DNA from 3 places in the Chryseobacterium sp. SIMBA_028 genome. Region 2 is predicted to be linked to each of the others. Evidence: riboswitches for the same ligand, from Rfam matches in the RefSeq annotation. Region 2 holds a riboswitch; each other region holds the start of a gene.
The links. A riboswitch is a leader RNA that binds a small molecule or an ion and turns the genes downstream of it on or off. The one in region 2 is predicted to bind S-adenosylmethionine.

Region 1 (4,325 bases), 160 kb from region 2:
TGGAAGAACCGTCTGCTCTACCTGAAGCCGATAGGAAATAGGTATTATTAAAATCATATTCCACTTTCCCAAGGTAACTTAACAAGCTTAATTTATCACTATTCCCTCCAAAATCTACCAATAAAGAAGCGGCATCCGGCTCATAGTAATAAGGCAGCCCAAAACGGTTTCTTGTTCCCGAAATAGTCTGATAATCATATTTATAAAATTCTTGCCCTGCTAAAACATTAATGTGGTGTTTACCAAATTTCTTATCATAGGTAAGAATATTACTGGTGGTATAAGAAAGTGTTCTTGTATTGGATTTTGTTACTGAACCTCCAGTCTCACTTCCTTGTCCAAGAAGTGGATTGGTATAATAATGTCCGTTATAGTTAACTAAATCGACAGAAAAACTGGTCTTGAACTTCAATTCCGGAAGGAATGTAAACTCCATGAATCCTTTCCCTGAAAAGTTATCTTCCTTATTATCATTTTTATCTAAAGGCAGGCTTGCCGCAGCATTCTGATTCTGGAGTGCTACCGTAGGTCTGTATTTTCCGAAATCATAAATCTTGTTTCCTTCTGCATCCAGCACATAAGATCCATCTGCATTTCTTTCATAGTACGGATAGAATGATGGAACGAATCTAGCGGCATTAATAATGTTACTCGACTTGGAATCTGAAGAGGTAGGGGCCTGCTGAAGACTATTTGTATAACTTAAATTCACACCAACATTCAACCATTTTTTAACTTCAGAATTGATCTTTAATCTGGTGTTATATCTTTTAAAACCAGATTCAATGGCCATCCCTTTATCATCCAAATACCCCAATGAAAAGAAGTAATTGCTTTTTTCACTTCCACCACTGATATCCAGATCTACCTGATTTCTGGAAGCCACTCTTTGCAAAATATCTCTCCAGTCATCATTCCATAGAGGAGTTGCTCCTGGCAATAGTTTTCCGTCTGTCCCTACAGGTTTTGAATAATTAATTCCATAAGGGTTAATTCCCAGGGCTGAAACAATATTATCCGATGCCATCTGCCCTGCCTGCTGTGCATTCACTTTATCAGACTGATATCCGTTTCTCATCGCTTCCCAGTATAATTGAAAATACTGGTCTGTATTCACCTGTTCGTAATCTTTTACGGCTCTTCCGGAAAATCCCTGACTAATATTAAGATTAACCTTTGCTTCTCCTTTCTTACCGGATTTTGTTGTAATGATAATAATCCCGTTCGCGCCTCTTGAACCATACAATGCACTTGCCGTAGCATCTTTCAAAACGCTGATGGATTCTATATCATTAGGACTTATTGAGTTTATATTTCCGTCAAAAGGAATTCCGTCAACAACAAATAAAGGGTCGCTGGAAGCACTTACCGAACCAATTCCCCTGATTCGAATAGTGGACAACGCTCCCGGTTGTCCTGAAGCTCCTGTAGTCTGAACTCCGGCGATCTGCCCATCCAATGCCTTGGTAATATTGGTGATCGGTCTGTTATTGATCTTGTCCCCTGAAAGAGTAGCCACAGAACCGGTATAGCTGCTTCTTTTAGCTTTCCCATAGGCTACCACTACTACCTCATCAATCTCCTTTTCTTTAAGTGTATCTTTTTTCGGCTTGGAATTCTGTCCACTTACGCTGAAGATTCCCAAGAAAAATGCAGCAACTGGCGGAATCCAAACTTTAGAATTAATTAAACTTTTATTAATCATAATCAATTTTATTTATCATATATTAAAATTTTGCCCTTTGCAGAAAAGTCAGCAAAGGGCATCGATAAATACGATAAACCAAATGCTTATTTTTCCTTTAAAGGCTGAATGTAACACCTTACGCGAAGCAGGTTGTCAAGATTTCATAGGGTCAGTTCCCTCCATCTTTCTCTATAAGCCGATCGAAATATGATTGCAAAGCTATAAACTTTTAGTCTACAAAACAAGTAGACTTATTATTTTCTCATGATAAATTTTCAAAAATTAACATAAGATTATATTAAAAGCCATTAAAATAAGGAGTTGCAGGAATTATCAATTTTTCAAACATGATAAATATCATTAAATATAATTCAATGGATAAAAATCAAAGAGTTGCAGAAATTATAAGCTTTAATTAAAAAAACTTTTTAATTTTATAGAATGAAAGTTTTGATTATAAACGGGCCTAATTTAAATCTTCTAGGCACAAGAGAACCTGAAATCTATGGTACAGTTTCCATGGAAGCTTATTTGGAGAATTTAAAATCCGAGTTTCATTCTCACGAATTAAAATATTACCAGTCTAATATTGAAGGAGAAATTATCAACAGACTTCAGGAGGATGATTTTGATGCCGTAGTGATCAATCCCGGAGCCTTTACTCATTATTCTTATGCGATAGCCGATTGTTTAAAGAACATTCGTAAACCTAAGGTTGAGGTTCACATCAGCAATATCTACAAAAGAGAAGAATTCAGACAAAAATCTGTAACTTCAGCTAACACTGATGCCGTTTTATCCGGATTTGGAATGGATGGATATAGGTTGGCTTTATTAAGTTTAAAGTAAATCCAAATACATAAATAAATACACCTCACTAAGAATGTAATACTCTTTTTTATGAAAACAAAAGACAATGTTTACTGTAATAATGTCGGGGTATATTTTAATCAATTAACAAAAAGAAAGTCTTATACTATTGAGGAAGTAAATTCTGAAAATGTGAGAATTTGCAATGATGAAAGCAAACTTAAATGGTATTCAAAATTTTATTTCAGTTTGCACAATGAACCTGAAATCATTTCAATTCATATAGATGATGAAATTAATGATTCAAAATGTGATGCTATAGAAGTAACAATTGAGTTTTCAAACAGCGATAAATACTGGTTAACTTTCGTAACACCAAAATATTTAGAGGAAATACTGAAATTAGAACCTCATTTTTATTCAAAAAACTTCGTTATCGTTAAAAACCTAAATAAAGATTTAATACAATCCACAATTCACCAAATGGATACACAGAATGAATTAATTGAAAATTGCCATAAATATTAAAAATAAAAAGCCTCATCAATGATGAGGCTTTTATCTATATAAACAATACTATTAGATTGTTTGTTCCTGTAGTTGAGGTCCTGAAGGGATCAATCTCTTACCCTCTTCAGTATCACAATACTGTTCAAAGTTTTTGATATATCTTGAAGCAAGATCTTTTGCTTTTTCTTCCCATTCAGAAGCATTCTCATAAGTTTCTCTAGGATCCAGGATACCTGCAGAAACGTTTGGAAGTTCAGTAGGAATCTCAAGGTTCATGATTGGAACCTGAGTTTTAGGAGCATTATCAATAGATCCATCGATGATTGCATCAATGATTGCTCTTGTATCTTTTAAAGAAATTCTCTTTCCTGTACCATTCCAACCTGTATTCACTAAGTAAGCCTTAGCTCCGTGCTCTTTCATTTTACCAATCAAGGTTTTAGAATACATTGTTGGGTGTAAGGTAAGGAACGCTTCACCAAATGCCGGTGAGAAAGATGGTTGAGGTTCTGTAATTCCTCTTTCAGTTCCGGCTAATTTAGATGTATAACCGCAAAGGAAGTGGTATTGCGCCTGATCTTCATTCAAGATGGAAACTGGAGGAAGTACTCCGAACGCATCTGCTGAAAGATAAACGATCTTCTTAGCATGACCAGCCTTAGATGGTAATACAATTTTATTGATATGATAGATTGGATAAGAAACTCTTGTATTTTCAGTAATAGATCCGTCTGTATAATCTGCTACTCCATTGTTGATGACAACGTTTTCAAGAAGTGCATCTCTCTTGATTGCTCTGAAGATATCCGGTTCTTTTTCTTCTGAAAGGTCAATAACTTTAGCGTAGCATCCTCCCTCGTAGTTGAATACTCCGTTATTATCCCATCCATGCTCATCGTCTCCGATAAGGTATCTTTTTGGATCTGCCGATAAAGTAGTTTTACCAGTACCAGAAAGACCAAAGAATAAAGCAACATCACCTTTTTCTCCTACGTTTGCAGAACAGTGCATTGAAGCCATACCTTTTAATGGTAGGTAATAGTTCATCATAGCGAACATTCCTTTCTTCATTTCACCTCCGTACCAAGTACCTCCAATAATCTGTAGTTTTTCAGTAAGGTTGAACATAACGAAGTTTTCAGAGTTCAATCCTTGAGCTTCCCAGTTCGGGTTTGTCGTTTTAGAACCGTTGATTACAGTGAAATCAGGCTCTCCAAAGCTTTCCAGCTCATAATGAGAAGGACGGATAAACATATTAGTAACAAAATGCGCCTGCCATGCTACTTCAACGATAAATCTTACCTTAAGTCTTGTATCT
Region 2 (4,325 bases):
CTTGCCAATTCGGCAAAAACTTTATTGAAGTCTTCTGCTACAAAACCAATAACAGAAACATTATTAATACTATAAATTTGTGAAACTTTTCCTGATTTTCTTTCTGCTTCAAATTCATCGATAAGACAAGCCACTGCTTTTTCTGCATCATTTTCTTGAACCAAAATAGAAATTCCATTTTCTATGGCTTGTTGAGAGATTACTCCTACACTGATACGCGCTAAAGTAAGCGCTTTAAAAATTCGTCCGTCAATTCCGATTTCACCCAAGAAATCTTCTCCTTCAAATTTGACGATTGATCTGTTCTTTAAAAACTTTATTTCGTTAGCATTTTTCATTACTCTATAAAATGTTTTTTATGATATTATTTAATTGTTGATATTCCATTAGGAAGGCATCGTGCCCGTGCATAGATTGGATCTCGTGATAAGAAATATTCTCTTTTTTCTTTTTTAAATTCTCAAAACACATTCGGATTTCAGAAGCAGGAAAGAATAAGTCTGTATCTACGGAGATCATGTGCATTCGTGCTTCTATTTTCTCCAGCACAGTTTCATCAGCATTAATATTCATCAACAAATGATTCATGAGCCTGTACGATTGTAAACTAAATCTTTCGTTTAATGCATTACCATGATAAACCAGCCAATCTTCTGATTCTAAGCGTTGCTTTTCCTGATTGTATTTATTTTGAAATCTATCGTTAAGAGATTCTGGAGTTCTATAACACAGCATGGCATGAATTCTTGCTTTTTGTAATGGTTCTTCTTTATCATTCAATAAAAATTTCTGAACCAGACATTGTGCATGAAGCCAATCGTGAGTTCTGTAATCGCAGGCTATAGGAATAAAGATTTCCGCAAGCTTAGGTTGCTTTGCAAGCATTTCCCATGCAATTCCTCCTCCAAGAGAGCCCCCAATAATGGCATATAGGTTTTTGATATGTAAAGCTTCCAGCCCTTTCAGAAATATATTGGCTATATCTGATGGGGTGAAGTCTTCATAGTCTTCAATTAAAAAATGATCATATCCGTTTCCGGGGATATTGAAACACAGAACAGTATATTTACTCGTATCCACGATCTGATTTTCTCCTACCAGTTGCTTCCACCAGCCTTTCTCTCCGGATACATTTGAATTTCCGGTTAAGGCATGATTAATTAGAATAACAGGGGCTGTAAACAAGTCTTTCCCGAAAAGCTCATAGCTTAACGAGATATTGTATTCCTTTTGGGAATAGGTTTGATACGAAAGATTAATATAGTTTAGTTCTGTTTTCAATTCTATTATATTATTATTTTAATACAATTGAAAATGCCACAAGAAATGGCTGAAAAGAACTTCAGTAAGTTATCTGTCCAAAATAATTTTGGTAGAACGTAGCACCTTCTTTGCTTGCGCAAAGGGTTGCTAAGGTTTCATAGGGTCTAATCCCTCAACCTTTCTTGATAACATTTTCAATATTTGAATGAACGAATGGTGCAAAGGTAGTTCTTTTCTTTTAAAATCAAAAAAAAATTAATTTAATATTTTAAAAAGCCCTTAAACACAAGTATTTCAAGGCCATATTAATAATTCTTCAAATGAAAGGAATTGGAATTATTTTACAAAAAAACTAACTTCGTATGGAAAAATGATGCTATATGATCGCCGAAAAAGAAAGATTACAAGATACCAAATGGAAAAACTGGGGACCTTATGTAAGCAACCGGCAATGGGGAAATGTACGTGAAGACTACAGTACCAATGGAAATGCATGGAACTATACCAATCATGATAATGCTGAAAGTTATACCTACCGTTGGGGAGAAGAAGGCATTGCCGGAATTTCTGATGTAAAGCAGCTATTCTGTTTTGCTTTTTCATTCTGGAATAAAAGAGATAAAATTATAAAGGAACGTTTCTTTGGATTGAGCAATCCTCAAGGAAATCATGGTGAAGATATCAAGGAAATTTTCTATTATCTGGATAATACGCCTACTCATAGCTATATGAAGATGGTCTACAAATATCCTATTAATGAATTTCCCTATGATGAACTTGTTGCCGAAAATGGACGACGCAGTAAACAGGAACCGGAATATGAGATCTTCGATACGGGAATCTTTGACCATGATGAGTATTTTGATATTTTCATTGAATACTGCAAGGCTGATCACAACGATATTCTGGCTAGAGTTACTATTTGTAATAGAAGCCAACATGAAGCACCCATTGTAGTGGCACCTACTGCCTGGTTCAGAAACAACTGGAAATGGGGCTATAACACTTATAAGGCACAGATGAATGCTTCCCATGACGGAAGTATTGATATTGGCCACGATAGTATCTCCATTAAGAAGTTGTATTCCAGAAACTCAAATGCTCAAAGTATATTTTGTGATAATGAAACCAATACTCCAAAATTATACGGAGCCCCTCAAACGGAAAACTCCTATTTTAAAGATGGAATCAATGATTTTATTATTCATCAAAGTAATACGGTAAACCCTGAGAAAAAAGGGACTAAGGCTTCTTTTCTGATTGATGAATTAATCGGAGGGGGACAATCCAAGGTTTTTGAATTCAGATTGTGTCCTAGTGAAAGCGATGAACCTTTTGAAAGCTTTGACGAAATCTTCAGGACCAGAATAGCTGAAACTGAAGAGTTTTATCGCGAAGTTCAAAACGATACAACAAACGAGGATGAAAAAAATGTTCAAAGGCAGGCTTTTGCCGGACTTCTCTGGAATAAACAATTTTATCACTACAATATCGGGAAGTGGCTGAAAGGTGATCCTAATTTTGAAGCTCCAAGAAATTTTAATGAATATGTGAGAAATACGGAATGGAACCATCTCCACAATAAGGACATTATTTCCATGCCTGATAAGTGGGAATATCCCTGGTATGCAACATGGGATCTTGCATTTCACTGTGTTCCTTTATCCATCATTGACGCAGAGTTTGCGAAAGGACAGCTTTTACTTCTTACCAAGGAATGGTACATGCACCCCAATGGACAGCTTCCTGCCTATGAATGGAATATGAGTGATGTGAATCCTCCTGTACATGCATGGTCCTGCTTCAGGGTTTTTAAAATTGATGAGAAAAATAACGGCAAACCGGATCTGTTGTTTTTGGAGAAAGTCTTTCAAAAACTTCTCCTGAACTTTACATGGTGGGTGAACCGAAAGGATAAAAACGGAAAGAATATTTTTGGTGGTGGTTTCCTCGGATTGGATAATATTGGTGCCTTTGATAGAAATATGGTTCTACAGGATGGCCAGCATCTTGAGCAGGCAGATGGGACAAGCTGGATGGCCATGTATGCTTTAAATATGATGCGAATTGCCATGGAACTTGCCCAATATTATCAGGTATATGAAGATATGGCCATCAAATTCTTTGAGCATTATCTTTATATCGCAGAGGCCATGGAGAATCTGGGTGAAGGAACAAAAGGCCTATGGAATGAGGAAGACGGTTTCTTCTATGATGTTCTTCAACTTGGGAACGGAGACAGTGTTTCTTTAAGATTGAGAAGTATTGTCGGGTTAATTCCATTGTTTGCCGTAGAAATTGTTGATCACCGACTGCTTGAAAAGATGCCCAACTTCAAAACCAGAATGGAATGGATCTTAAAAAACAAACCTGAACTCACCAAGCTTGTTTCTCATTGGGATGAAGAAGGACAAGGAAGAAAACACCTGATGAGTATTCTTCGTAAAAATAGGCTAACAAAGGTTTTAACCAGAATGCTTGATGAAAAGGAATTTTTAAGTTCTTATGGAATCCGAGCCATGTCTAAGGTATATGAGGAAAACCCATTTGTGTTTTCTGTACATGGGAATGAAAATATGGTGTATTATACCCCTGCAGAAAGTGACAGCCGAATGTTTGGAGGAAACAGCAACTGGCGTGGACCCATCTGGTTCCCTATTAATTTTCTGATCGTGGAAAGTTTACAACGTTTCCATTATTATTACGGGAACAGTCTGAAAGTGGAACTTCCAACCGGAAGTGGTGAAAAGAAAAACCTTGATGAAGTAGCTCAAAATATAAGCAAAAGACTTTGCTCCATCTTTTTAAAGGATGAACATGGGCAACGTGCTTTTAATGGAGGAAACCCAAAGTTTAATTATGATGAACATTTTAAGGATTACATTACATTCTTCGAATATTTCCATGGAGATAACGGACGGGGTGTAGGCGCTTCTCACCAGACAGGATGGACGGCTACTGTAGCAAAATTGATAAAACCAAGACTTACCTTTTAATAAGCAATGAGTAATAAAAAAGCCGGATCAATTATCCGGCTTTTTCTATTTTTATATCAGAGATTA
Region 3 (4,325 bases), on a different contig from region 2:
AATCTACAGCCAGCCTAAAGGAAACGGACCTTTCATTCACGATCACGGACATCATCATTAATTGATTGTCATTGCTTTTTCACCTTAATTCTGAAAAAGTAATATCAAAGCAAAACAACATATATAAACCGCTTAATTTTTTAGGCGGTTTTTCTATTTATTATTTCTCAAGTGTTCCAGAGATACTCCAAACTTCTTTTTAAATGCGCGGGTAAAGTTTTGGATGTACTCATAGCCGCATTCAATGGCAATTTCCTTAATCATAATCTTCTTGTCGGTGATTAATTTTTTTGCCCTCAGCATTCTGAGTTCTGAAATATAGTGGGAAATGGTGGTGTGATATTCTGCCTTAAACTCCTTTCTGATCATATTCTGATTAACCCCCATGAGCTTCCCAATTTCTTCTGCCTTAATATTTCTGTGGTAATTTTCATCAATAAACTTTTTAACCATTTCAGGATTCTTAGAAGTTGATTCCATGATGTTTTTTTCATTGAACTGTTCGAAAATAAGAATCAGAAGTTTGATGATCTTGGCCTCAATAAATAATTTCTGCATCACTCCTTTTTTAGTATAACCTAATATTTCCTTTAATATCATATGCATTTCTACAGTCATATTCGGGGGAGTGGCTTTTTGGAGGAAAACAAAATTATTATGGATCATACTTTTCAATATTTCAGCTCCTTCGTCATTGGATTCAGAGTGAATTAGATTTGAAACATACCGATAGTTGAGCTGAATGTGTAAATATTTTAAGCTTTCCTGGTCCTCAGTCCATAGTTCGAAATTCCTTTGCAGAGCTGAATAATGAAGAATATATTGATTTTTTTTAAATATTAATTGTGTACCACAGTCATTAGCTTTCATATTGATGTTCGAACTCAATAAAAAAAGAAGATTAAAGCTAGATTGATCTTCATGAATAGATGATCTCGAAATCCTTTCAGAATCGGGGTCTTCCTGTATTACAATCTCGATGTTATCGGATTTGAACACTACTACACTTCTCATACAAGAAAATTTACGGTTACGGTACAACTTAAAGCAAATCCTCAATAGGATAACTAAAAGTTGGGAAATGATAACCCGGAATTAATTACGAGGAGTACTTTTGCGCAAAATTAAATTAAATTTAGAATAATTAAAAATAATATTTATGATCGGAGATTTATATTTTGCAGTAAGAAAACTGGGAGCAGGGATAATATTAATACTCATCACAGGAAGTACACTATATGCACAGCAGGGATCGGGAGTTCCCCAGAGCTGTAATAATACAGATCCTGGAAGTAATACCGGAGATGTTGGTTGTGTTACATTTACATATCAGGGTCAGCCCGTAACTTATACTACGGTACGTGGAGGAGACGGAAAAGTTTGGCTTAGACAAAACCTTGGAAGCTCAAGGGTTGCCAATGCAATCAATGATGCCGAAGCCTATGGAGACCTATTTCAATGGGGAAGATGGGATGACGGACATCAGTTGAGAAATTCATCTACAACATCATCTCCCATTATTAATAATCCAAAAGGGCTACAGGGAATAAATTCTTATATTACTGGTACTCCTGCTTGGTGGGAAACAAATGGAGCTGGAGATAAATGGATAGGATCCAACTCAACAGATGTGTCAGAGACCGTTGGTATTGATCCCTGCAAGGCAATAGACCCAGAATGGATATTACCCACACAGGCTGATTGGGCAAATATTCTCCCAATTGAGGGGATTACCAATCCTACAAAAGCTTTTGAAGGAAGTCTAAAATTGCCGATGGGAGGATTTAGAGGTTCTGAGGGAGGATTTACATTTGTAGGACAAAGAGGCTATTTTTGGAGCTCTAATGCTACAGGAACAGGTGGCAAATATCTATATATAGGAGCCACAATTACCAATGCTGCCGCAGGTGCACCAAAAGGGCAGGGAGCGTCAGTAAGATGTATTAAAACAACTGCCGGATTAGGTACCTCAGAAACTCATGTCAATCGTTCAGCCACTGATGTTTACCCAAATCCTACCAATGGAATTCTTATGGTAAAGACTGATTCTGGAATTGAAGGAGTAAAGGTTGTAAGTGCCGTTGGGCAAAGAGTTGCGGTATTGTTTTCAGATAATCAAATCAATATGAACGGACTTTCGCAAGGATTATATATGATTGAGCTAAAATTAAAGAATGGTCAATCTGTGTTTAAAAAAATCATGAAGAAATAATATTTTTTCAGGATCAAAATCAATAGTCTTTAGAATTTTCGTTCATACAAGATAGTTCATTACAATTACTTTTATTGAAAGGCTCATGAAATTTTTCATGGGCCTTTTTTCTTATCAGGCTGCACGTGCCTTTTTTGGATATTTAAAAAAATAGTCTACCTTTGCAGTAGATTTATCAAGAAAGGTGGAGGGATTTGGCCCAAAGAAACCTTAGCAACCAACACGATTCCAGAAGTGTAAAGGTGCTAATTCCAACCCGATGGGGGAGATAAGTGAAGTCAATATTCTTAATATGAATTCCATTTCTTGAAGTCTTGTGTATCTGCAGAATGTTCTGTGGAGAATAGTATTAATTGGCAAGAATAAAGATGAAAAAACTAAGTATAGCTGTAGTACTGCTTGGGACAATTTTAGTTGCAGCCCAGGAGCAGGAAGAAAAAGGAAAACAAATTGAGGATATTATTATCGTAGGAAACCGTAGTGCTAAAAGAACAAAACTGGATACTCCGGTTCCCGTAGATGTTATCAATATAGATAAAATTCAAAAATCATCACCGCAAATGACAGCTCAGGATCTCCTGAATTATGTTATTCCTTCCTTTAATTCTGTAAGACAGTCTGCTTCCGATGGTACAGAGCATATTGATCCTGTGACCTTAAGAGGAATGGGGCCAGATCAGGTTTTGGTATTGCTTAATGGGAAAAGAAGACATACCACCTCTTTGGTGAACTACCAGAATACAGTTGGGAACGGTTCTGTAGGAACAGACTTAAGTACTATTCCTATTATTGGCATTGAAAAAATTGAAGTTTTAAGGGATGGGGCTGCGGCACAATATGGTTCAGATGCCATTGCAGGAGTTATCAATATCATCCTTAAAAAAAATACCGGAGCTTCAGCAAGCTTAACCTATGGATTAAGTGGAAGAAATGATGGAGATACCTATCAGGCAGGTATCAACTATGGCGCTTCTTTAGGGAAAAATGATGGTTTTGTGAACCTTTCATTACAGTTAAGCCACCGCGGAAAAACAACAAGAACTCAAAATCATGACCTTGATATTTTCGGAAACAATTTTGCGTATGAATTTGCTGATAACCCAGATGTTGCAAGAAAAAATGATGATGACATCATCAGAGAAAGAGGGTTGACACGAGATGATTTTAATTTTCAGGTTGGAGATGCACAAATCAGGCAGGGGCAGCTGTTTTTTAATTCAGAATACCCTTTGAATGATCAATTTAAATTGTATTCATTTGGAGGTTTCAGTATCAAGGAAGGAAATGGATATGGTTTCAGAAGACTTCCGAGTGAAACCTCTAATGTCGTTTCATCTATCTATCCCAATGGTTTTCAGGCAGTCTTGGGATCTCAGATCTATGATATTTCCTACGCTGTAGGGGCAAAATATAATGTGAACAATTGGCTGCTTGATCTGAGTAATACATTTGGCAGCAACACATTCAACTATAATATTAGTAATACCAATAATGCTTCCTTAGGAACAAAATCACCAACTCGTTTTTACGCTGGTGCACATAGTTTCCTGCAAAATACAGTTAATCTGGATGTTTCCAAAAATATAAAGAATTTCAATATAGCATTTGGTGGAGAATTCAGGTTTGAACAATACCAGATTAAGGCTGGAGATGAAGCTTCTTATGCCCAATATGATGTCAACGGAAACATTGCTGCGGATGGATCTACGGTGAGCGGAGTAGGAGGAGCACAATCTTTTATTGGCTTTTCTCCACGTAACGTATTGAAAAAGGACAGGCATTCAACAGCGGTATATGCTGATTTTTCATATGATGTAGATAAAAAATTAAATATAGATGTTGCTGGAAGATTTGAAAATTATTCAGACTTTGGAAATAGCCTGAACGGAAAACTGGCAATAAGATATGAATTTGTGAAAAACTATGCCGTAAGGGCTGCTGTAGGAACAGGATTTAGAGCACCATCACTTCAACAGCAGTATTTTAACAATTCCTATGCAGATATTTCTCCCACCGGATTGAAGATTGTTACCAAAGGAATTTTTAATAATGACAGTAGAGCTGCTGATGTTCTTAATTTTGATCGTTTGAAGCAGGAAACCTCACTTAACGG

Region 1: it holds a riboswitch for S-adenosylmethionine, as region 2 does, so the genes downstream of both, SCA31_RS05125 (SusC/RagA family TonB-linked outer membrane protein) here and SCA31_RS04350 (alpha/beta fold hydrolase) in region 2, are expected to answer to the same signal.
Region 3: it holds a riboswitch for S-adenosylmethionine, as region 2 does, so the genes downstream of both, SCA31_RS16035 (TonB-dependent receptor plug domain-containing protein) here and SCA31_RS04350 (alpha/beta fold hydrolase) in region 2, are expected to answer to the same signal.

What each region holds. Positions count from the first base shown of each region.
Region 1 covers NZ_JAWRWZ010000003.1:173,018-177,342, forward strand. The annotation lists gene SCA31_RS05125 (SusC/RagA family TonB-linked outer membrane protein) at 1-1,705, opposite strand, end outside; SAM riboswitch class I at 1,789-1,885, opposite strand; gene SCA31_RS05130 (type II 3-dehydroquinate dehydratase) at 2,129-2,536, shown strand; gene SCA31_RS05135 (hypothetical protein) at 2,588-3,025, shown strand; gene pckA (phosphoenolpyruvate carboxykinase (ATP)) at 3,077-4,325, opposite strand, start outside.
Region 2 covers NZ_JAWRWZ010000003.1:14,467-18,791, forward strand. The annotation lists gene SCA31_RS04345 (ACT domain-containing protein) at 1-338, opposite strand, end outside; gene SCA31_RS04350 (alpha/beta fold hydrolase) at 343-1,281, opposite strand; SAM riboswitch class I at 1,348-1,455, opposite strand; gene SCA31_RS04355 (MGH1-like glycoside hydrolase domain-containing protein) at 1,644-4,259, shown strand; gene SCA31_RS04360 (OsmC family protein) at 4,323-4,325, opposite strand, start outside.
Region 3 covers NZ_JAWRWZ010000011.1:176,348-180,672, reverse strand. The annotation lists gene SCA31_RS16050 (hypothetical protein) at 1-61, shown strand, start outside; gene SCA31_RS16045 (helix-turn-helix domain-containing protein) at 154-1,014, opposite strand; gene SCA31_RS16040 (T9SS type A sorting domain-containing protein) at 1,160-2,212, shown strand; SAM riboswitch class I at 2,382-2,487, shown strand; gene SCA31_RS16035 (TonB-dependent receptor plug domain-containing protein) at 2,581-4,325, shown strand, end outside.